Magnetococcus marinus MC-1: one gene and its partners. The protein of the gene in region 1 interacts with the protein of each later gene in a pairwise test. Links are inferred from orthologs where the notes say so. Each region holds a gene or a part of one and is shown in the gene's direction. Other genes may lie near its edges.

Evidence for each region.
Region 2: the proteins of ybgC (region 1) and MMC1_RS09550 interact in binary tests that used the Escherichia coli proteins (3 or more experiments, as listed by UniProt). The link is inferred for Magnetococcus marinus MC-1 from one-to-one orthologs.
Region 3: the proteins of ybgC (region 1) and secA interact in binary tests that used the Escherichia coli proteins (3 or more experiments, as listed by UniProt). The link is inferred for Magnetococcus marinus MC-1 from one-to-one orthologs.

Annotation. Positions count from the first base shown.
Region 1 is NC_008576.1:567,918-575,429, reverse strand. What follows is about bases 2,615-5,592. They hold ybgC (tol-pal system-associated acyl-CoA thioesterase), read left to right. Parts: upstream 2,615-3,894; coding sequence 3,895-4,290; downstream 4,291-5,592. Other genes in these bases: tolA (cell envelope integrity protein TolA), read left to right, coding at 5,441-5,592; tolR (protein TolR), read left to right, coding at 4,993-5,418; tolQ (protein TolQ), read left to right, coding at 4,299-4,991; ruvB (Holliday junction branch migration DNA helicase RuvB), read left to right, coding at 2,867-3,898. Also shown: IS66 family insertion sequence element accessory protein TnpA, read left to right, coding at 18-359; IS66 family insertion sequence element accessory protein TnpB, read left to right, coding at 359-718; tnpC (IS66 family transposase), read left to right, coding at 754-2,334; more of tolA, read left to right, coding at 5,593-6,448; MMC1_RS02430 (energy transducer TonB), read left to right, coding at 6,454-7,512.
Region 2 is NC_008576.1:2,327,812-2,335,197, reverse strand. The notes cover bases 3,886-6,737. They hold MMC1_RS09550 (acyl carrier protein), read left to right. Parts: upstream 3,886-5,119; coding sequence 5,120-5,356; downstream 5,357-6,737. Other genes in these bases: fabF (beta-ketoacyl-ACP synthase II), read left to right, coding at 5,636-6,737; fabG (3-oxoacyl-[acyl-carrier-protein] reductase), read left to right, coding at 4,181-4,918; fabD (ACP S-malonyltransferase), read left to right, coding at 3,886-4,161. Outside these bases: excinuclease ABC subunit UvrC, read left to right, coding at 1-448; pgsA (CDP-diacylglycerol--glycerol-3-phosphate 3-phosphatidyltransferase), read left to right, coding at 461-1,006; MMC1_RS09570 (LabA-like NYN domain-containing protein), read left to right, coding at 1,708-2,292; MMC1_RS09565 (hypothetical protein), read left to right, coding at 2,465-2,824; more of fabD, read left to right, coding at 3,223-3,885; more of fabF, read left to right, coding at 6,738-6,880; endolytic transglycosylase MltG, read left to right, coding at 6,884-7,386. UniProt on the Escherichia coli protein: Carrier of the growing fatty acid chain in fatty acid biosynthesis.
Region 3 is NC_008576.1:4,140,996-4,148,773, reverse strand. The notes cover bases 1,487-4,730. They hold secA (preprotein translocase subunit SecA), read left to right. Parts: upstream 1,487-1,824; coding sequence 1,825-4,530; downstream 4,531-4,730. Other genes in these bases: MMC1_RS17015 (glycosyltransferase), read left to right, coding at 4,717-4,730; MMC1_RS17025 (SPOR domain-containing protein), read left to right, coding at 1,487-1,551. In the rest of the region: MMC1_RS20595 (DciA family protein), read right to left, coding at 1-210; MMC1_RS17030 (hypothetical protein), read right to left, coding at 213-602; more of MMC1_RS17025, read left to right, coding at 760-1,486; more of MMC1_RS17015, read left to right, coding at 4,731-5,967; MMC1_RS22575 (transposase), read right to left, coding at 6,033-6,254; MMC1_RS17005 (hypothetical protein), read right to left, coding at 6,914-7,778. UniProt on the Escherichia coli protein: Required for protein export, interacts with the SecYEG preprotein conducting channel.

The DNA of each region.
Region 1 (7,512 bases):
AATTTTAGGAGGCGAACATGGAAGACAAATCAATTGAGGCGTCTGTGCTGAGTGAGAAGCAGCGGTACTGGCTGGATCATTTACGCAGTTGTCGTTCTGAGGTCGGCACCATTAAGGAGTACGCTGAAGTCCATAAGCTGAGCCTTCCATCGTTGTATTTTTGGAAGCGCAAGCTGACGCAAATGGGTTTTCTGGAAGAGTCAGGATCAGGCAAGCGACGTTTTCAGCGATTGGAATTGAGTTCAAAGTCTTCAGCAGGGGTCTGCCGGATTCAGTTCCCAAATGGTATGACGGTGGAGTGGTCAGGGAATGGTGGCGAGAGCTTGCTCTCTGTCCTGCGATCTGTGGCAGCCTTGTGATGATGCGCCCATCGCCGGATATTTCTGTCGTCCATCTTTGTTTGGAGCCGGTGGATTTCAGGAAGGGGATCAACGGACTGGCTGCATTGGTGGAGGCAGAACTGGAGTTGAATCCCTTTGATGAGGCTCTGTTCGTGTTTCGCAATCGATCATTGGACAAGGTGAAAATCCTTTACTGGGAACGTAATGGCTTCTGCCTGTGGCAAAAGCGGCTGGAAAAGGACCGATTTCACTGGTTGCGCCAGGGAGGTGCCGCAGAAATCCAAATCACGGGGCGGCAGCTGAATTGGCTACTTGATGGCTACAACCTGGCGGCAATGAAGGGTCACAATAAACTGCATTTTTCTTCGATTGTATAGAGTGTTAAGGCGGTTTTTTTGGTATAATTTCGGCTATGAAAACGCTACCAAAGACACTCCCTGATGACCCTGCCGCTTTGCGGGAAATAATACTTTCCTTGCAGGCTGAAAATGTCCTTTTACAGGACAAAAGCAAGCGTATGGAGCATGAAGCCCAGCTTCTGAGGGAGAAGCTGAATATTCTCATTGCCAAGCGGTTTGGGCGTTCCAGTGAGAAGAGCGATCCCCGTCAGTTGGGTCTGTTCGATGAGGCAGAAGTGACGGCTGCCGAGGAACCTGAAGAGGATGCCGAAGAGATCCAGGTTCCTGCCCATAGCCGCAAAGTGAAGTCCAAAGGGCGCAAGCCATTGCCAGAGTGGCTACCCCGGGTGGATATCATTCATGAGTTGCCTGAGTCGGCATTGGTTTGTGGCCTGGATGGTCACCATTTGGTCGAGATTGGCCGTGAGACCAGCGAGCAACTGGATATTATTCCGGCCAAGGTGCAGGTATTGCGGCACATCCAGATCAAATATGGCTGTCCTCATTGCAAACAGGGCGTGAAGACGGCCCCTACACCCAAACGTCCCATTCCCAAGGCGTTGGCTACAGCTGCTCTATTGGCCCATGTGGCGGTATCCAAGTATGCCGATGGGTTACCGCTCTATCGACAGGGCGCCATTCTGACCCGTGCAGGGATTGATGTCTGTCGAACCACGCTGGCCAATTGGATGATCCAGTGCGGCCAACTGGTGCAGCCGTTGATCAATCTGATGCGGGACAAGATGCTGGATTACGATATCCTGCAGATGGATGAAACTACGATTCAAGTGCTTAAGGAAAAAGATAAAGTTGCAGCCAGCAACTCCTATATGTGGGTACAGCGAGGTGGTCCCCCGGGTAGTCCGGTGATTTTGTTTGATTACGATCCCACACGCGGTGCCGAGGTTCCGAAACGGCTGTTGGCGGGCTATAAAGGCTGGTTGCAAACGGATGGGTATGCAGGTTATCTGGGTGTGGGTGCGCAGGAAGATGTGATCCTGATGGGGTGTTTTGCGCATGCCCGTCGTCAATTCGACGAGGCGATCAAAGCGTTGGGAAAATCCAAAAAAGGCAAGATAGGCAAGGCTGGGCAGGCACTGTCGCTGATCCGGAAACTGTACGCTGTGGAAAAGGATCTGCGTGAGGAAGAGGCTACTCCAGAGCGACGTTACAAGGTGCGCCAGGAGCGTTCCCGCCCCATTATCGATGAGTTGAAAACCTGGCTGGAAGATAATCGAGCAGGGGTGTTACCGAAAAGCAAACTCGGCGAAGCGATGGGATATCTGACCAATCAGTGGTCCTCTCTGATTCGATATCTTGATGATGGACGCCTGGAAATTGACAACAACAGAGCCGAGAACGCCATTCGCCCCTTTGTGATTGGCAGGAAAAATTGGCTCTTCAGCAACTCTGTTCGAGGTGCAAAGGCCTCGGCAAACCTCTACAGTTTGATTGAAACGGCCAAAGCCAATGGTTGGGAGCCCTTCGTCTATCTCACAAAGGTCTTTGAGGGCCTCGCCACAGCGCAAACCGTGGATGAGTTCGACTTGTTGCTCCCGTGGAATTTGAAATCTGCTGCTGAACCGGCAGGGTAGTTGATGGGGATAAATGGGCGCTTACGTTTTGCAGTGTGATGTCTACCTTAGCTTGCACATCGGAAAATGCGATAGACTTCATTAATAACCGCAGCATGGCAGCTGTAACATCAACTTTTAGCTCTTTTGCTGAGTGCAAAAATGCTTTCTCAGCGACTTGTACAACGTCGACACGGTGCTTGGGCAAATTTTCCATTCCAGGACTCCTATTTGTATCCACAAAGTGACTCATTACAGAAACATCTTATATGTTATCACTACATATTTATCAATTATTTTCTTATTTTATCGTATTTAAATCATGTTTTAAATATTATTTAACATTTGTTTTATATTTTTGTTATTTTTACTACTGGTTTTGCGTAAAGTTTGCGATACGCCCCTGCTTTCTTTTCAATTCTATTTCAACCAAGTCCCGTTAACCGGCCATGCCATCCCTTCCCCTCTCAGCTTATCCCCAGTAGAGTGTGGGGTTGTAGAGTCCAATGGGGGTATGCACCCCCCGTCGTACCACGCCATGGAGGGCGTGCCCATGGAAGAGATGGCTTCCCGTATGATTTCGGGAGATCCTGAGCTTGGCGAACCGTTCCAGGAGAATGGTCTGCGCCCCAAATACCTCAAAGAGTTTGTCGGTCAAAAGCCGCTCAAGGCAAACCTCACCGTCTTTCTACACGCCGCCAAACAGCGTGCCGAAGCCATTGACCATATTCTGCTGCACGGCCCCCCCGGTTTGGGTAAAACCACTATGGCCCAGATTATCGCCTGGGAGATGGGCGTGGGGTTGCGCTCAACCTCAGGACCGGTGATTGATAAAGCGGGGGATCTGGCCGCCCTGCTCACCAACCTTAATCCCGGAGATGTGCTGTTTGTGGATGAGATCCACCGCCTCAGCCCCGCCGTGGAGGAGATCCTCTACCCCGCCATGGAGGATTTTCAGCTCGATCTTATGATTGGCGAAGGGCCCTCGGCCCGCTCTGTCAAGATCGACCTGCCCCGCTTTACCCTGGTGGGTGCCACCACCCGCGCAGGCATGCTCACCAGCCCCCTACGCGACCGCTTTGGCATCCTAGCCCGCATGCAGTTTTATGAACCCGATGAACTCCAACAGATTGTCACCCGCTCTGCCTCGATCATGGGCATCGACATTTCAGCGGATGGTGCCTTTGAGATCGCCCGCCGCTCCCGTGGCACCCCGCGTATTGCCAATCGCCTGCTGCGCCGGGTGCGTGACTTTGCCCAAGTGGCCGGACCTGGCTACATTGATAAAGATCTTGCCGACCGTGCCTTGCTGGCTTTGGAGGTCGATCGTAATGGCTTGGACAATATGGACCATCGCTTGCTTAAAGCCTTGTTGGATAAGTTTGCGGGTGGCCCGGTGGGGCTGGATACCTTGGCGGCGGCCATTGGTGAGGAGCGCTCCACCATTGAGGATGTCATCGAGCCTTACCTGATCCTACAGGGTATGCTGGACCGCACCCCCAGGGGTCGCAAAGCCACCCACGCCAGCTACACAGCCATGGGCCGCACAGCGCCGCGACCCGTGCAACAGGGTACGCTGCTATGAACCTGTTTTCACAAGACATACGTGTCTATTATGAAGATACCGATGCGGGCGGAGTGGTCTACCATAGCCGCTATCTTAACTTTATGGAGCGCTGCCGCACCGACTGGCTGCGCAGCCTGGGCATCGAGCAAGCAACGCTGGCAGAGCAGACCGGACTACGTTTTGCGGTGACGCATATGGAGATCGCCTTCCAAAAACCGGCGCTGCTTGACGATCTTTTGACGGTTTCCGTGTCAGAACTCCGACGCCGGCCCGCCAGTCTTGAATTTACCCAGGAGATTGCCCGCCAGAACACTCCCCTTATTCGTGCCTCTGCCCGCGTGGCATGTCTGGATGAGGGATTGCGCCCCGTGCGCCTGCCGGCTGTTTTACTGCAACGATTGCCACAATAGAGGCTATCATGACTAAGCATAGCGTTTTTGACCTCATTACTCAGGCCGGACCCTTGGTCCAGCTGGTGATGCTCGCCCTGTTGGCGGCCTCGGTGGTTTCCTGGGCCATTATTTTTGACAAATGGCGCCGCTACCGCCGTATCACCCAGGATGCCGAAGCCTTTGAAGAGCGCTTTTGGAGTGGTGGCAGTGTCGCCAGCCTATTTCAAAGTGCCACCAAAGAGTGGCCCGATAGCCCCATGGTGGTGATGTTTTCAGCCGGTTTTCGCGAATGGAAACGCTGGGAGAGCAATGAACCTACCTCGGAAGGGGACGGCGGTGATCTGGTCACCAACGTGCGCCGCGCCATGACGGTGGCCCTTAACCGAGAGCTGGAAAACCTGGAAAAGGGTCTTACTTTCCTCGCCACGGTGGGCTCTACCAGCCCCTTTGTGGGGCTGTTTGGCACGGTTTGGGGCATCATGAACGCCTTTTTAGGACTCACCGGGGCCAAAGCCAGCACCCTGACCATGGTGGCTCCTGGTATTGCCGAGGCGCTGATTGCCACCGCCATGGGGCTGGTAGCCGCCATTCCATCGGTGATTGCCTATAACAAATATTCGTCAGAAATGCGCCGTTTACACGCCAAAATGGATAATTTTGGTGCCGAGTTCCTCAATATTCTGGAGCGCCGCTCCGCCAGCCGCCGCCGGGGACAATAAGATGGGTATGAATGCAGGCATGGGTAATGGTGGGGTCCACCGTTTTCAGGCGATGAGCGATATCAACGTCACGCCGCTGGTGGATATCATGTTGGTGTTGCTGATTATCTTCATGGTAACGGCACCTTTGCTCACCCATGGTATAGAGGTGGAGCTGCCCCATGTGCAGAGTGACGCCATCACCGCCCAAGTAGAGCCCCTCACCATCAGCGTTAGCCCCGATGGCAGCGCCTCTATCGAAGGGGAGCGCATGAGTTTATCGGAGATGACCGATAAGGTCACTTTTGTGCGTAAATCCACGCCAAGTATTCGTATTTTTGTACGGGGTGACACCCATGCTGCCTATGGTCACGTTATGGCGGTGATGGGTGCGCTCAAAGCCGCGGGTATTGAACAGGTTGGGTTAATCACCCAACCCAACAGCTAAAAATTAGGGATCTGGTATTCGTATGTTTGCGGATCGGCAATTTCTCTGGTGGTCACTGGGCCTGCACGTTGGTGTGGTGCTGATTGCACTGCTGTTGCCGCTGCTCACCCCCCGTGTGGCACCACCGCCAGCAGCCATGATGGTTAATTTGGTGGATCTGCCCGCACCGCAAGCCAAAGCGACCCAGCCCGAACCTCCGCAGCTGCAAAAGCCCAAGCCCCCCGAGCCCAAGCCCGTGGCACCCAAGCCCGTGGAGCCTAAACCGGTGGAGTCCAAGCCGGTAGCCAAGCCCGAGATAGAGCCCACCCCCCCGGAACCCAAGCCCCAACCGGCCCCAAAACCCCCGGAAAAGGTTGTGGAAGAGCCGGATCAACCGGCTGAAAAGGTTGACATCACCCCCATGCGTCGCAAGCCTGATCCCAAAAAGATTGCCGAAGAGCAGCGCGCCAAGGAAGAGGCCCTTAAGAAGAAGCAGGCCGAAGAAAAACGTCTTCAAGAAGAGGCTGCCAAGAAAAAGCAGGCTGAAGAGCAACGCAAAAAAGAGGAAGCCCGCAAGCAGGCTGAAGAGCAGCGCAAAAAAGAGGAGGCCCGCAAACAGGCCGAAATCAAGCGTAAGCAGGAGCTCGCCGCGCAGCAGATGCGCGAAGCCATTGCCAAACAACAGGCTGAAATCAAAGCTCAGCAGCAGCGTGAGGAGGCCATTCGCCAGCAACAATTGCGCGAAGCCGCCCTTGCGCAGCAGCAGGCTGAGGAGATCCGCAAGTGGCAGGGGGCGCTACGCGAGGCCACCTACAAAGCGTGGCGGCCCCCCTTTGGGGTGGATATTTCCAGCATGAAGTGTCTGGCTACGGTTAAAATTACCGTGGATGGTCGCTTGAGCTTGATCAGCATTTCGCAGACGTCGGGTTTTGCGCCCTATGATGATTCGGTCCAACGGGCCATTGCCGCGACCCGCAATCTGCCCAAGCCCCCCAGCCACTGTTCCGCATGCCGGGGTGAGATCACCATCAGCTTCACCCCCTCGCGGTAGCGACGATGCGTAGGCGCGGATGGCTCTTACTGTTGTTTGGGTTATGGCCTGGGCTGTTACACGCGGCCCCTAGCCGCCAAGCCATTCAACAGTGGGGAGCCGAGCTGGTTGCACAGGTTGAAGCCAACTGGCTGGCCCCGGCTGGCATTGATAGCCATGGTTTAACCGTACAGTTGAGCATTCAATGGCAGAGCACGGGCGCTTTAATCATGCATGGCATTCGGCGGGCCTCGGGGCAACGCGCCTTTGATGAGTCGGTGGTACACGCCATTGAGCAAAGCCAAAATTTACCCGCGCCGCCGGTGGGTTGCCAAATTTGTCTAAAGCCCATTACCTTTAACTTTGCTCCAGGGGCAAAACCCCAACAGCCGGCGCAGATCCGCCCACGCGCAATCTCGCGGAGTGTACCGCCCCCACGGGCCAAGGCTGGTTCTGCCCCACCTCCAGCACAGGGGGATTTTAGCCAAGCCATTGATCAGATGCTTAAAAGTCAGCCGACCCCCCAGCAGTTGGCCCAACAGCAAGCGGAACAACAGGCGTGGCAGGCACAGCTCTACCCTTTGTGGCAGCAGCAGTGGCAACCCCCCGCTCAGGTGGATACCCGCACCCTGTGGGGCCAGTGGCGGGTTGGCTGGAATGGCAAGGGTGGCTTGCAGGTCTTAGAGCGGCTCCAGAGCAGCGGTCATGGGGCGGTGGATGCTGCCATTGTACAGGCTTTGCAAGGGATTACGCAGCTACCCACCCCCCCGCCTCACTGCACCGTGTGTCAGCAGCCGATGGTGATGACTTTTGAACGGGGTTCATTGCGCAAGGCCGCTGAGCAAACTGCGGCAAGCGAGCTCGCGGCACCTTCGCCACCTGAAACACCGGCTCTGCCCCATTGGTTAGGTCCCTCTTGGCATGAGGATGCCAAGCCGATGGAGCCGACCTTGCATAAACCCTATGAACCCCCACCACAGCCCAGCTCGGCGGTGGAAAAACAGCGTGAAGTGGCCCAATGGTTTCAGCATGTGCGCCACGCCATTAGCAACCAGTGGCAGCGCCCCAGTGGGGATATTCATGTG
Region 2 (7,386 bases), 1.8 Mb from region 1 along the record:
TCTGGTGCTGTTGGATGGCGGTATTGCCCAGCTTAACGCGGCGATGAAGGTGGTTGAGGAGCTGCAAATTGATGGGGTGGCTTTTAGCGCCATTGCCAAGGGTCCGCAGCGCCATGCGGGACGGGAGCAGCTTTTCTTGCCCGATCGGCCAAATCCGCTTATACTGCCGCACGATGCACCCTTGTTGCACTTTTTACAGGTGGTGCGGGATGAGTCTCACCGCTTTGTTATTGGTTATCACCGCACGCGTCGGGCTAAAGGTCAAACCAGCTCTCGGCTAGATGGTATAGCAGGGGTTGGTGCCCAGCGCAAAAAGGCGTTAATTAAGCAGTTTGGTTCGGTCAAAGGGGTGCGCCAGGCCACACTGGCGGAGATTGCGGCCTTACCAGGTTTTTCTACGGAGCTGGCCGCGACGATCTTGGCGACCCTGGATGAGCATCATGCTTGAAATGCGGAGCTTATGAATCTACCTAATAAACTGACGGTCTCGCGGATCGTTTTCATTCCATTTTTTATTGTCACGGTCTACCTATCTGGGCGCATGGGTCATCTGCTTTCTGCGGGTATCTTTGTATTGGCGGCGGTGACGGATTGGCTGGATGGCTACTTGGCCCGCAGTCGGGGCCAAATGACCCCCTTTGGCAAATTTCTTGATCCTGTTGCCGATAAGCTGCTGGTGATTGCCGCCCTGATGGTTTTGTTAGCCGAACAGCGCATTGATATTGTCGTGGTGTTGGTCTTGGTTGCCCGTGAAATTGTGGTTATGGCGCTGCGTGAGTTTATGGCGGGCAAGGGAGGCGGTGTGCCGGTTTCACAGGTGGGTAAATGGAAAACAGGCGTGCAGATGGTGGCAATCACCATGCTGCTGTTGGGGGATGCCCTGTTTGGGCTGCCTCTACAGCCAGTGGGGTTGTTGTTGCTTTATATCTCTGCTTTGTTGGCGGTGTGGTCGGCTTTTCTTTATGTACGTAGTGTCTGGTCTCATATTATAGAAGGGGCTGTATAGGCTGGGATTAGGAGGCTTGGTCTGGCAGAGGGCAGGAGCATTTTTTTTAAGATTTCGTGAAAAAGGGCTTGACCCCATAAGGGGGATCTCTTATATTCCCCTCCACCCGATGACGGATTGAGTGATTGGACAGTTACCACACAGGTAGCTTCTTAAAATGTGTCATCGTTGTGCGTGCCGAACACAGTCAGGTATGCGGGAGTAGCTCAGGGGTAGAGCGCGACCTTGCCAAGGTCGATGTCGAGGGTTCAAATCCCTTCTCCCGCTCCATTTTTTTCGGCCGGGTGGCGAAGTGGTCTAACGCTGAGGTCTGCAAAACCTTTATTCGTGGGTTCGAATCCCACCCCGGCCTCCAGCTATACCAAGTTCAAAAAAAGTGCTCGCGGGAGTAGCTCAGGGGTAGAGCGCGACCTTGCCAAGGTCGATGTCGAGGGTTCAAATCCCTTCTCCCGCTCCAACTTTTTTTATCTCGTCTTTTCCTAGAATGAAATCGCCATAATAAAATAGAACGTAACATTAAGAAATATTTGCGTGACTTTGTTTCGCACTTAACTTAATATTACCGTGGTCGTTGTTGGGTTGACTTCTGTCAACCTTAATTACTCTGTGTAAATGGCCTCTATGGTGCCGCTCAAGCGGCTTAATTTAGATGATGTGCAGAGGCTTAATCATCATCCGTTAAACGGTTCAGGAAGTAACCAATGAATAACCTTTCCGGACAAGACCAGATATTCCGCCAGGATGAGCGCGTCATGGTCTTCATTGATGGCTCTAATCTTTACGCGGCCATCCGTTCCTTGGGCTTTGACTTTGATTATAAAAAATTGCTGCGTTATTTCCGTTCTCAGGCCAATTTGATCCGCGCTTACTATTTTACGGCGCTGGGGGATGATCAAGAATATTCGCCCATTCGCCCGTTGGTGGATTGGCTGGCTTACAACGGTTATGCTGTGGTAACCAAACCGATCAAAGAGTATGTAGACCCTGTTACGGGGCATAAGCGCACCAAGGGCAATATGGATATTGAAATTGCCGTGGATATGATGAAACTGGCACCTTATTACGATCATGCGGTGCTCTTTTCTGGTGATGGCGATTTCCGCAGCGTGGTTGAAGTTGCTCAAGGGCAGGGTAAGGTGGTTACGGTGGTGAGTTCGTTAATGACCCAGCCTCCGATGATTGCCGATGAGTTGCGTCGCCAAGCGGACTACTTTATTGAGCTTAACCGCATCAAAGAGCATCTCCAGAGGGATGTCCCCCAAGGGGCGCCTGGTAGCAACCCCTAACAGAGGGTTGTCTTAGGCATAAAAAAAGCCCCCAGATTTGGGGGCTTTTTTTATGCCGGAAAATGAAAATGATGTGCCTATTGATCTTTTTTGGGATGGCAAAGGTCTAACACAGTGTGTAAGGGGTGTAACCACCCTAATTATGGGGGGAGCAACACAATGGGAGGCCGTTATGAATGCTGTGGATAAGTTCTATGGGCAGTGGCAGTCGCAGGCGGGTCCCCATGGTCGGGACGCGCTTCTGGCGCGCCTGCTGGGGGATGATGAAAGCCATATGCCGTGCTACTGTACCAATATAGGAGACGCCCAAAGCGCCATGGATCGTGCTTGGCTGTTGTTGGAGGAGTCCGCGCCGGTACGCATTGCCTGTCATGTGGCGGGACAAGGCCGCGACACGGGGGGGCGGCGTTGCCATGTGGAGTGGTGGCCGGATGATGGTGAGCACTATACAACCCCGCAGTTTGAAAGTGAGGCAGAGTCTCGCGCGTTTGCGGCCTTTGCCTTTTTAAAATTGGAGGCCGGACAGGGCTGATGTGTGACAGGCTGGGGGCTGGTGTGATAAGAGCGGTTTGAGATCGACGATTTCGAACCGCTTTTGTTTTTTTGGATTAAGATTCCTGGACCTAATCGGTGGTTTCGTTCAAGATGAGCCTGTGTTTTGCTTATGATATTGCGCCAAAGGTGTTGGGCGTGTCCTCCATTTAAGCTTGGCTTTACCGGCTCCTGTGAGAAAGCGCCTAGCAAGATTTAGGGGTGTTTTGTGCTGGGCTGAAAAGCGTGTTGTGGGCGGTGGCTCTTGTTCGGTTTAAGGGTCCTTGTGCGCGGCTTGCTCGATACCCTTTTGAACGGCGGCGTTGAGGGGCAGGGGTAGGTTTCAATGGAAGAGAAGCTTTACGTCGGTAAGGTGCTGCTTTGGAAGGGTATGGACGGATGGGTAAGGTTGCTTTTTTATTTCCAGGTCAGGGTTCACAAGCGGTGGGTATGGGGCAGGCATTACATGGGGCGGATGCCTCCTGTGCGGCCCTATTTGAAGAGGCCAACACGGTGCTTGGCGAGGATCTGCGGGGGTTGATGTTTGACGGGCCAGAGGCGGATTTAACGCTTACCCGCAACACTCAGCCCGCGCTGGTCGTGACGGCCATGGCGGCCTATACTTTGCTACGTCAACAAAGTGATCTGCAAGCGGATTTTGTGGCAGGGCACTCCTTAGGGGAGTATGCGGCGATCTGTGCGGCGGGGGGGCTCTCGTTTGCCGACGCCATACGTCTTACCCGTTTGCGTGGGGATGCCATGCAAAAGGCGGTACCGGTGGGGGTGGGTGCCATGGCTGCCATGTTGAATATGGAGGCGGCGTTGGTGGAGGAGGTGTGTCAGGCTGCATCGCAAGCGTTGGGGCAAGTGTGCGTACCAGCCAACTACAACACCCCGGCGCAAATTGTGATCTCTGGGGACAAAGCGGCGGTGGAGCATGCGGTGGCCTTAGCCAAAGAGCGGGGTGCTAAGCGGTGTGTGATGTTGAGCGTCTCGGCCCCTTTCCATTGCCCTCTCATGCAACCGGCTGCGGATGCCATGGCTCAAGCTTTGGCGCAGACCCCGATGCAGGATTTGAGCATTCCCTTGGTGGCCAATGTCAATGCCGGTATCACCACCGATGCCGAAACGGTACGCCAGCAGTTGGTGGCTCAGGTGTGTGGTTCGGTACGTTGGGAGGCCTCCATTCGTGCCATGATTGCGCAAGGGGTGGATCGTTTTGTGGAGATTGGTACCGGCAAGGTGCTCACCGGCATGCTCAAGCGCATTGATGGTTCGGTGCGTGGGGTGGCTGTGAATGGTCCTGAAGATATGGCTGCATTGGCAGAGCTGCTGTAAGGTTAAGGAGTATAAGAGCATGCAAAATCGCGTTGCAATTGTAACAGGCTCCACCGCTGGCATTGGTCAGGAAGCGGCTAAGTTGTTGGCTAAACGCGGCTGTCGTGTGGTGATCACGGGAACCCGTGAAACAAAGATTATGGAGACGGTTGAGGCCATTCGCGCCGAGGGTGGGGTTGCTGCGGGGGTGGCTGCCAATATTGGTGTGGATGCTGATCTGGATAAGCTGGTTGCCTTTGCCCAAGAGCAGTTTGGTGAGGTTGAAATTTTGGTCAATAATGCCGGTATTACCCGTGACAACCTCTTTATGCGTATGAAAGATGAAGAGTGGGATGAGGTGATGGCGCTGAATTTAACCAGCGTTTTTAAGCTCTCTAAGCGGGTCATTCGCGCCATGATGAAGGGCCGGTATGGGCGCATCGTCAATGTGACCTCAGTGGTGGGCTTTAGTGGCAATGCGGGTCAGGCTAACTATACGGCGGCCAAGGCGGGTTTGGTGGGGTTTACCAAATCTTTGGCGCAAGAGGTGGCAACACGGGGTATTACGGTGAACGGTGTTGCCCCTGGGTTTATTCAAACAGCCATGACCGATAAGCTGAATGAAAAGACCCAAGAGGCGATTTTGGCCCAAATCCCCATGGGGAAAATGGGAAGTGTCGAAGATATCGCTGCGGCCATTGCCTTTTTAGCATCGGATGAAGCACGGTATATTACGGGTGAGACCATTCACGTCAATGGTGGTATGTATATGGGATGAGCCTGATTTCTATGTCGCAGCTGGGGCGCTGAAGTTTTTTTCGAGGATTTTGTTCGAAAAAGGAGTAAAAAACGCTATTTCTCCGTGCGGCGAAGGGCCGGGCTGTGCTATACAAAACAATCTGAAGGGGATATGCGGTGTGCGTGAGGGCATCCGTAACTATCCATCACCTTTTCTAAGAACAACAGAGGAAGCGAACCGATGAGTGATATCGCGGAACGTGTCAAAAAGATCGTTGCAGAACAGATGGGCGTTGACCTGGACAAAGTTACCGACGACGCCAAGTTTGTCGAAGACCTGGGTGCAGACTCCCTGGACAACGTGGAGTTGGTCATGGCTTTCGAGGAAGAGTTCGGCTGCGAGATCCCAGACGAAACCGCCGAGAAGATCACCTCGGTGAGTGACGCCATCAAGTACATTGGCGAAAACATGGAATAAAAACCGTACGGGGTGCCAAGACCGCAGGTTAACTGCTGCCTTGCTCTCTTATCGGTGACCATAGCCACGGCGTCCTGCTCTTATGTGCAGGACGCCGTGTGCCGTTCCGTGAGGCTAGGCTGTTCCGTAAGCAGGGGGTGTCGTGCTTTTTTGGCGACTGCTCTGGTGCGAAAGCTGGTTGCCACGCTAGGCCATTATGGTTTAAGCATTCATTTTCACGCGGTATGTTCTTGTTTGGAGCATGGTACCGCGATTGAAGCTGCTGAAAGGGTTCTGTTCGTGAATCATAGAGTCGTCATCACCGGTGTGGGTTTGGTCACGCCCTTGGGCGTGGGTAATGATGTAACTTGGTCACGCTTGATCGCCGGAGAGTCTGGCATCGGCCTGCTCACCTCTTTTGATACCGAAGAGTACAGCTGTAAAATCGGCGGCGAGATTAAAGATTTTAATCCCGAGCAGTGGATCGAGAAAAAAGAGGTCAAAAAAATGGACCGCTTTATCCATTATGGATTGGCGGCCTCCCAATTGGCATGGGAAGATAGCGGCTTGGAAGCCCCCGATGAAGAAGCCAGCTACCGCTATGGCGCCATTGTGGGTTCGGGTATTGGCGGTCTGATCGCGATCCAAAATCAAGCCATTGCATTAAAGGAAAAGGGGCCGCGCCGCATCTCTCCTTTCTTTATTCCCATGTCCTTGATCAACTTGGTTTCCGGTCAATTGGCCATCAAATATGGTTTACGTGGTCCCAACCATGCGGTGGTTACAGCGTGTGCCACCGGCACCCACGCCATTGGCGATGCTTACCGTATTGTGCAACGGGGCGAGGCTGATGTCATGGTGGCAGGGGGGGCCGAGGCGGCCATTTGTGAGTTGGGCATCGGTGGTTTTGCAGCGGCACGGGCGCTCTCGACCCGCAACGACGATCCCACCCGCGCCTCCCGTCCTTGGGACAAGGGGCGCGATGGTTTTGTGCAGTCGGATGGTGCGGGCGTGGTGGTGGTCGAGAGCATGGAACACGCCAAGGCCCGTGGCGCGCGCATCTATGCCGAGGTCGTTGGCTACGGCATGTCTGGCGATGCCTACCATATCACGGCCCCCCATCCCAGTGGCGATGGCGCGGCCCGTTGTATGGCTGCGGCTCTAAAGGATGCCCAGATGGATCCCAGTGGAATCGGATATATTAACGCCCATGGTACCTCCACCCCCCAAGGGGATGTGATTGAGACCAAGGCGGTGAAAAAAATCTTTGGTGAGAGCGGTGCAAAAAAGGTGATGGTCTCTTCGACCAAATCTATGACGGGCCACCTGTTGGGTGCTGCGGGGGGGATCGAGGCGATCTTTACCGCCAAGGCCCTGCATGAGGGGGTTATTCCCCCGACCATCAACTTGGATGATCCGGATCCTGAGTGCGATTTGGATTTTGTGCCCCACACGGCCCGCCAAGAGCAGGTAGAGGCTGCCCTTTCCAACTCCTTCGGTTTTGGGGGAACCAACGCGACGTTGGTGTTAAAGAGGGTACGGTAAGTTTTGAAAAGGCTGTTTTTTTTCCTGCTACTGGTGCTGATTGTGGCAGCCACAGGCGCAGTAGGCTTTGCTTGGATGCGCTACGAGGCTTTTTTGCAGCAACAGGCACCTGTGAGCGTTGATTTTGAGGTCGTCCGTGGTTGGGGTGTGGCGAAGACAGCCGAACAGTTAGAAGCGCGGGGGGTTCTTGACTCCGCGCTTTTTTTTCGACTGCTGGATCGGCAAACGCCTGGTACTGCCCTTAAAGCGGGGACTTTTGCCATTGAGGCGGGCATGACGCCCCTGCAAATTTTAGAGAAGTTACGCTCCTCTCAGGTGGTGCAGCGTTCGATCACCTTTCCCGAGGGGATCACCCTGATCCATATTGCCGATAAATTTAGGCAGGCGGGTTGGCCCCAGGTAGGTGATGCCTTGTTGACTCCAGAGGGGGTGCAACGATTGGGGGTGGCGCAGCCCTCATTGGAAGGCATGCTGTTTCCAGATACCTATTTTTATACGCTGGAGGA
Region 3 (7,778 bases), 3.6 Mb from region 1 along the record:
TACCGGTTCGGTGTGTTGGGCAATGTGGGGCGAGATGGCACGGTGCCAATATTTCCAGATTAAGCTGGCCTGTCCGGTGGGATGTTCCATCCATGGCGCGACGACTTTGCCCATAATACCCCGCAAAGCCGTGGGCGCCCCCGCTTTGCGGGGTTGGAAAGGGAGTTTAAAATCCTCGTCTCCCTTGCCATGGTTATCCCCGGCCGCCACCCCTAGTTACCATCGGTAAAGAGAATGGCTGTGCCACGCAAAACACGGTAGATGGAGGGGCCATAGATGGATTCGGTGCCGGTGACCATCTCTTTGCTCTTTTTCTCCACCACAATGGCACTTGCACCAATGTTGCGTGCCTTGGCTCGCATGTTCTCAAGGAGAAAAATATCCGAGTTGGCGGCTTCATTCCCCTGGGTCTCTAGGCGGGCAATGGTTTTGTAGGGGCGGTTGGGAAAATCGTCCAACAGCTCCACACTCGCGGTTGGCGTTAGCTGTTGGGAAGGGTTGCTTAAAGCCACATTGGTGACCGCCTCTGGAGACGTACAAGCGCTGAGTGATACAAGCAAGCATCCCAAAACAGGCATAAGCAGCGAACGTTTTATAGACATGATGACGACCTCGGTAGCGGATTGGTGCGATTTTTGTAATAGCGTATGAGAAGATGTCACCATATTGGCAGATACAGGCTCCTACGCCACACTGCCAGAGTCGTTTGCAAAGAGCGTGCAACGTCACGCATTACTCAGAAAAAGCTGGAGAAGCGCCATGGGGCTGTTTCAGTTTCACCACCGTTGGCACTATGCCACTGGTTGGATCGTGAGTTTGGGGCTGTTGGGTATGTCAGGCTGTTCCAGCCCTATTCATGAATACCCTATTCACTATAGCACACCCAGTGATCAACGGGAGGCATTGGCAGAACAAAAACGTGCCAAACCCGAGCAACCCGTCGAAGAGATGCTGGATCCTGCGCCCTTAGTGGTGCCAGAGCAAGTGGAGGTGCAGAGCGCCCCCCCGCTCCGCCATCCCCCGGTGGGTGAGGTGGTCATGCCCCAGGGTCAGGCCGTCAATGGAACCCAGGAGAGGATTCCCGAGCCACAAATCGTTGAGGCTGTCCCCCCCGCTCCAGCCATCGCACCACCTGCCCCAGCGCATGCGCCCGTAGCGCCGGAGTATGCTGCGCCAACCTATGCGCCTGTAGCGCCGGAGTATGCTGCTCCAGCGTCTCATGAAGAAGGTGCGGAGCCCTCCTATGAGGTTCCAGCGGTAAAACGCACCATGGTGCATGCCAAACCCAAACAGGTGGAGTCGGCCCCCCCCCTTGCCAAGGGTGAACTCTATTATGTGGAGTTGGGGAGCTACGCCCACCAGCTCAATGCCGACCGCCTGAAGCGGCGCGTGCAGCAGATGGGTATTCCGGTGGAGTCGCAACCCTTGGCACTGCGGGGGACCCAATTTACCCGGGTGCGGGCGGGGCCTTTTCCTTACCGTGCCGAAGCCGATTGGGCAGCCCGTGTGCTAAAAGAGGAAGGGGTGGATACCAAGCTGGTCATGGAGTGACCGGCGGTTATCGCTCTTAATCGAATAACAGACACAGAGGTGCCCCCCTTGGGAGGCACCTTTTTTGTGCTTGGGCAACCTAGTTGCGTCGTCTAAGTTGACACACAAAATGGAAAAAGCAGGTTTATGCCCCCCCTTGTGCCGCTTTTAGGCGGCCTTGGATTGTACCTTGGGTGCGGCACGTGCTATAAGAATCCTCTTCACCCGTGCGGTTTGAGCCGATCATCAGGGTTCGGTTTGCTGCAACTAAATGGAAAGATAAAGAGACGACTCATGTTCTCCGCAATTGCCCGTAAACTATTTGGCTCCCGAAATGACCGCTACCTGCGCTCTTTGCAACCGCTGGTGGACCGTATCAATGGCTTGGAGGCAGAGTATGAAGCGCTCAGCGATTCTGAGCTGACCGCCATGACCTATGCATTTAAGGCACGCCTGGAGAAAGGGGAAACCCTGGATGATCTGCTGCCAGAAGCCTTTGCGGTGGTGCGCGAGGGCAGTAAACGTGTGCTGGGTATGCGTCACTACGATGTGCAGCTTATTGGTGGCATTGTGCTGCATCAGGGTAAAATCTCTGAGATGAAAACCGGTGAGGGTAAAACCCTGGTGGCTACCCTGTCGCTCTATCTGAACGCACTGAGTGGCAAGGGTGCGCATCTGGTGACGGTCAACGACTATCTGGCCCGCCGCGATGCGGAGTGGATGGGTAAGCTCTATCAGTTTTTAGGGTTGAGCGTGGGGGTCATTATTCACGGTATCGAGGACCAACAGCGTAAAGCGGCCTACAATGCCGACATTACCTATGGTACCAACAATGAGTTTGGCTTCGATTATCTGCGGGATAATATGAAGTTTTCACTGGAAGAGATGGTGCAGCGCCCCCTGAACTATGCCATCGTGGACGAGGTGGATTCAATCTTGGTGGATGAAGCCCGTACCCCCTTGATTATCTCCGGCCCCACCGAAGACAGCACCGATAAATATTATAAAGTGGATCGGCTTATTCCTCAGTTGGAAAAAGAGCGGCACTATACTTTGGACGAAAAACAGCGCTCCGTTACCTTTACCGAAGAGGGCAATGAGCAGATTGAACAGCTCATGCGCCAAGCGGGGCTGCTGCGTGACGGGGATCTGTACGATCTGCACAATATCGAGATGGTGCACCACGTTAACCAAGCCCTCAAGGCCCACGCCATGTTTGAGGTGGACCGGGACTATATTGTTAAAGATGGCCAAGTGGTCATTATTGACGAATTTACGGGACGCATGATGCCGGGACGTCGTTACTCGGACGGTCTGCACCAAGCGTTGGAGGCCAAAGAGCAGGTGGTGATTCAAAACGAGTCCCAAACCCTTGCTTCGATTACCTTCCAGAACCTATTCCGTCTTTATAACAAACTGGCGGGCATGACCGGTACCGCCGATACAGAGGCGGCGGAGTTCCAATCCATCTATAATCTGGAGGTGGTGATTATCCCCACCAACCGGGATATGGTGCGCATCGACCGCGACGATATGGTGTTCCGCACCTTGGAAGAGAAGCTCAAAGCGGTGGCCGAAGATATTAAGGTCAGTTATGAAAAGGGCCAGCCAGTGCTGGTGGGGACGGTCTCCATTGAAAAATCGGAGATGGTCTCGCACTTTTTGAAAAAGCTGAAGATCCCCCACGAGATTCTGAACGCCAAACACCATGAGCGCGAGGCGGAAATTGTCGCCCAAGCGGGACGCCCCCGGGCCGTGACCATCGCCACCAACATGGCCGGTCGTGGTACCGATATTCAGTTGGGCGGCAACTTGGAGATGCGCCTGAAAAAAGAGATCGATCCCGAGGCGAGCCCAGCCGAGCGCACCCAGCAGGAAATTCAGATCCGCACCGAGTATGAGCAGGATAAAGCGCTGGTGCTGGCTTCGGGCGGTCTGCACATTATTGGTACCGAGCGGCATGAATCCCGCCGCATTGACAACCAGTTGCGGGGCCGGGCCGGGCGTCAGGGTGATCCGGGTTCGAGCGGCTTCTACCTGAGCTTGCAGGATGATCTTATGCGCATCTTTGGTTCGGAGCGCATGGATGGCATGTTGAAAAAACTGGGCTTGCAGGATGGCGAGGCCATTGTGCACCCCTGGATCAATAAAGCGGTGGAGTCGGCCCAGAAAAAGGTTGAGGGTCGCAACTTTGACATTCGTAAAAACCTGCTCAAATTTGATGATGTCATGAATGAGCAGCGCAAGGTGATCTACGATCAGCGTAAGGAGTTGATGGAGAACGAGGATATTCGTGATTTCATCGACGAAATCCGGGAAGAGGTGGTCCATGCTTTGGTGGATAGTCACCTCGGGGAAGATGTTTACCCTGAAGAGTGGGACGCCAAAGGCTTTAGAGAGGCGATGCTCAACCAGTTTAATCTGGACCTGAATGTGGAGTCGTGGAAGCATGAAGAGGGGGTCACGCATCTGGTTGCCAAGGAGCGCGCCATGGCCGCCGTGAAAGCCTATAGTGAGGCCCGCGAGGCCCGTTTAGGCCCGCCCTTGATGCGTTATTTGGAAAAATCCATCATGTTGCAGGTGCTTGATACGCTGTGGAAAGAGCATTTGCTCAACATGGACCATTTAAAAGAGGGCATTCATCTGCGTGGTTATGCCCAGAAGGACCCGTTGAACGAATATAAGCGCGAGGCCTTTCAGTTATTCAGCATGCTGCTGCAACGCATCCGTGAAGAGGCCATTGAGTTTTTGGGCAAGGTAGAGGTGCAGCAACCGGAAGAGGTGGCCGCCTATGAGGCGGAGCTGGCCGAGGCGCGTAATCAGCAGATGAGTCTTAACCATCCCGAGAGTGGCAGTTGGGGGGGGGAGGGTGAGGGTCCATCCAGTGAGGGTGCCCCCCATCTTCCTTTTAAGCGGGATGGGGAGAAGGTTGGGCGCAATCAAGCGTGCCCCTGTGGAAGTGGTAAGAAGTATAAGCAGTGTTGTGGTAAACTCAGTTAGGCTTGCTTGTTTGGGTATGAGCAGGCAGCACGCGGGATCTAAGCATGCGGAGCGCCCCATATCTGCTGGCACAGGGTGGGCGAGCCGGCTGGCAGGGGCCCCGAACCCCTACCAGCAAGCAGAGCCCGCATCCCTTATGGGGATGCGGGATTTCTTTACCCAGTGGACCGCGCAAGGGGAGGGGCGATGATGGGCAAACGCGTGCTGATGATCGCCTTCCATTTTCCACCTGCCATGGGTTATAGCGGCACCCAGCGGGCCTTAAAATTTTGCCGTTATCTGCCCGATTATGGTTGGCAGCCCATTGTTTTATCGGCCCATGCCCGCAGCTATGCGCAAACCACACCGGAGCAGTTGGTGGAGATTCCCCCACAGGTGCCGGTGTACCGTAGTTTTGCGCTGGATGCCACCCGTCATTTAGCGATTGCGGGGCGCTATTTTGGTTTTACGGCGCGTCCTGACCGTTGGCGTAGTTGGCGCTGGCCTGCCATTTGGCGGGGTTTGCGCATCATTCAGCGCGATCAACCGGATTTGATTTGGGCCACCTATCCCATTGCCACCTGTCACCGTATTGCCCATAGTTTAAGCCTGATTAGTGGGGTGCCATGGGTGGCGGATTTTCGGGATTGTCAGCTCAACGCGACCTTTCCCGCGCATCCGCGTCAGCGTGAGCTGTTTGGCACGTTAGAGGCGCGCCATATCAGCAGTGCCAACCGGGTGGTGGTGACGACGCCGGGCATACAGCGGTTATACAGGGAACGTTATCCCTATATGGATCCGGATAAGATTCAGGTGATCGCCAACGGTTTTGATGAAGAGAATTTTCAGGGTTTGCCTTTGGCCAGGGTAGCAGATCCGGAAAAGCCGGTGCATCTGCTGCATAGTGGTATTATCTATCCGGGTCAGGATGAGCGAGACCCGGTTACGTTATTGGAGGTTTTGGGGCGGTTGCACCGTTTGGGGGTGGTGGGTCCGGAGACTTTGCAGATCACCTTTCGGGGCAGTGGAATGGAGGAGTATCTTCAGCAGCAGATTGATCAAAATGGGTTGCGTAGCATGGTGCGGTTGGCCCCTACGCTGCCCTATGCGCAGGCTCTGGAGGAGATGGCGCAGGTGGATGCGCTGTTGTTGTTGCAAGGGGCCCATTTTAATGATCTGATTCCGGCCAAGTTGTTTGAGTATTTGCGCATGGGCAAGCCTATTTTGGCGTTGGGGGATGTTCAAGGGGATGCGGCGGATTTGATGCGAGCGGCGGGGTTGAGCAGCATATGGTCGTTGCACGATGCCACGGCCCAGGAGAATGCATTACCGGCGTTTGTGGAGCAGGTACGTAGCGGCGCGGTTGAGCGGGCCAAGCCAGCGGTGGTAGCCCGTTATTCCCGGCACGCTTTAACGGGCGAGTTGGCCGCGCTGATGGATGGCGTGGTGGGCAAGTAACACGCTCCTAGTGGATGGCGTGGTGGGCAAGTAACTCGCTCCTGGTGGATGGCGCGAATCTATTTTTATATAGTATTTTGCAGCGTCTCCTTGGCAAAGTACGCAGTGGCCTTTTTTATCACGTCACGCTCTTCTCGGACCTGCTTTAACTCTTTGCGTAATCGTGTAATTTCCGCCTCAAGATCAGAAACAGATCTGCCTCCTAGCATCTCCTTACCATGCGTCCTGGCGGCGGATGTCCAATTCGACAGGGTGCTCTTGGGGATGGCGAGCCTTTCAGCTGCCAACTCCAGCGTAAGCCCTTACTCCAAAACCAATTTGACCGCTTCGCTGCGGAATTCCGATGTGTAACTCTGAGCCTTTTTCATTATGAACACCCCTTTTGGGCATCATACCAAACAAAAGTGTCCAGAATCTTCAGGATACCTCACGAAATTGGTCTGTGTGGATATTGGAACTCAAAACACGCTCCGCAACGAGGCTTGTGGATATTCTGTACGCTACAAAAGGCGTTGTGTCGTGCCAGCAGGCTTTTACGGTACACAAACCATAGAATTCCGGGGAGAATTCCGGGGACATACACTTTATTCATGATCAACACTCATTTTTGACTTTGGTCCCGATTCAGACCTCCACACCACAAGCTTCACACCAAACACGTACATCTTTCAAATCGGCCTCATAATCGGATTCCTCAAAAAATATATCCTGCCTGCGGTTACCCTTCTGCGTAACATGGTGCGCTACACTTGGAATGACCACTCTTGCCAATCTCACCATTATTTGTAATCACTCCTAATCGCTCATTAAGTGTATGTCCCTGGAACTCCCTGCTTGCTCAGCCCGTTTTAACCAGCTCAAAGACCTCTGTGCACACGGAGATTTAAGTCTTCAGGAAAACGGCCCCTTAGAGCTCTTTGGCGTTCTTTGAGTTCTTGATGAGGAATCATTCACTTTCCTCCACTTCTGGTTGAAATCCGCGTAGGGAGTCAATATCGGACTTCCACTTTATCAATGCTTTAAAATGGTTCCCGTAGACATAACCGATTTTGCCTTCTATCATAATCAGTGTTGATGTTGGCATATCAATTAGCCATCTGCCTCCGAGGATATGACAATCATCGCTCACAGTATGCTTGACACGGTTTAGTGCAATTTCATCATCGTCAACCTGAAATTGCCAAATGTGATGTAAGGCATCGGATCCATGTTGAGCCACTAGCTCAAGACGCCCCTTCGCACCTACCATCCAGAATTTTTTATAGTCGCAAATGGCATTATCAGGAAGAGACACGTGATCATAAATAAAATCAGGTAAAATATGGACCAGATTTAATATAAAACTTGCAAGATTCCTATCTACGGCTTCAACAGGTGAATCAGTATGGAGAACCTGCTTCAAATCACTATCAGATTGAAAGTCAGCTTTAAATGAGAGTTTAGATCCGCAGCGATCAAATAACTGCTTTCTCCATTCAAATGTTTTCTTGGAGTTGTAAATCTCTTCCCCTGCCAAAAGGCCTGACTCATTAATGAAAGATTCAAGCTTTTCTACAAGAACACTTCTGTCACTTTGGTTTAGCTGGTAAGCTCCATCTACGCTATATACAAGGCTTTTTCCCGCAGCTAAGTGCCTGTATACATAGATACGATCATATTCACTTTTGAAAGAGATTCCAGAGACCGTCTGAAGTGATTGAGAAAGGACATTATGAGGTAAGGGGTGGAACACCTTGGAAATTTCTGTGAGTTCAAGGGAAAACAGCCATTCAATCCCTCTAAACCTGACAGAAGGCCCATAGAGATAAGCG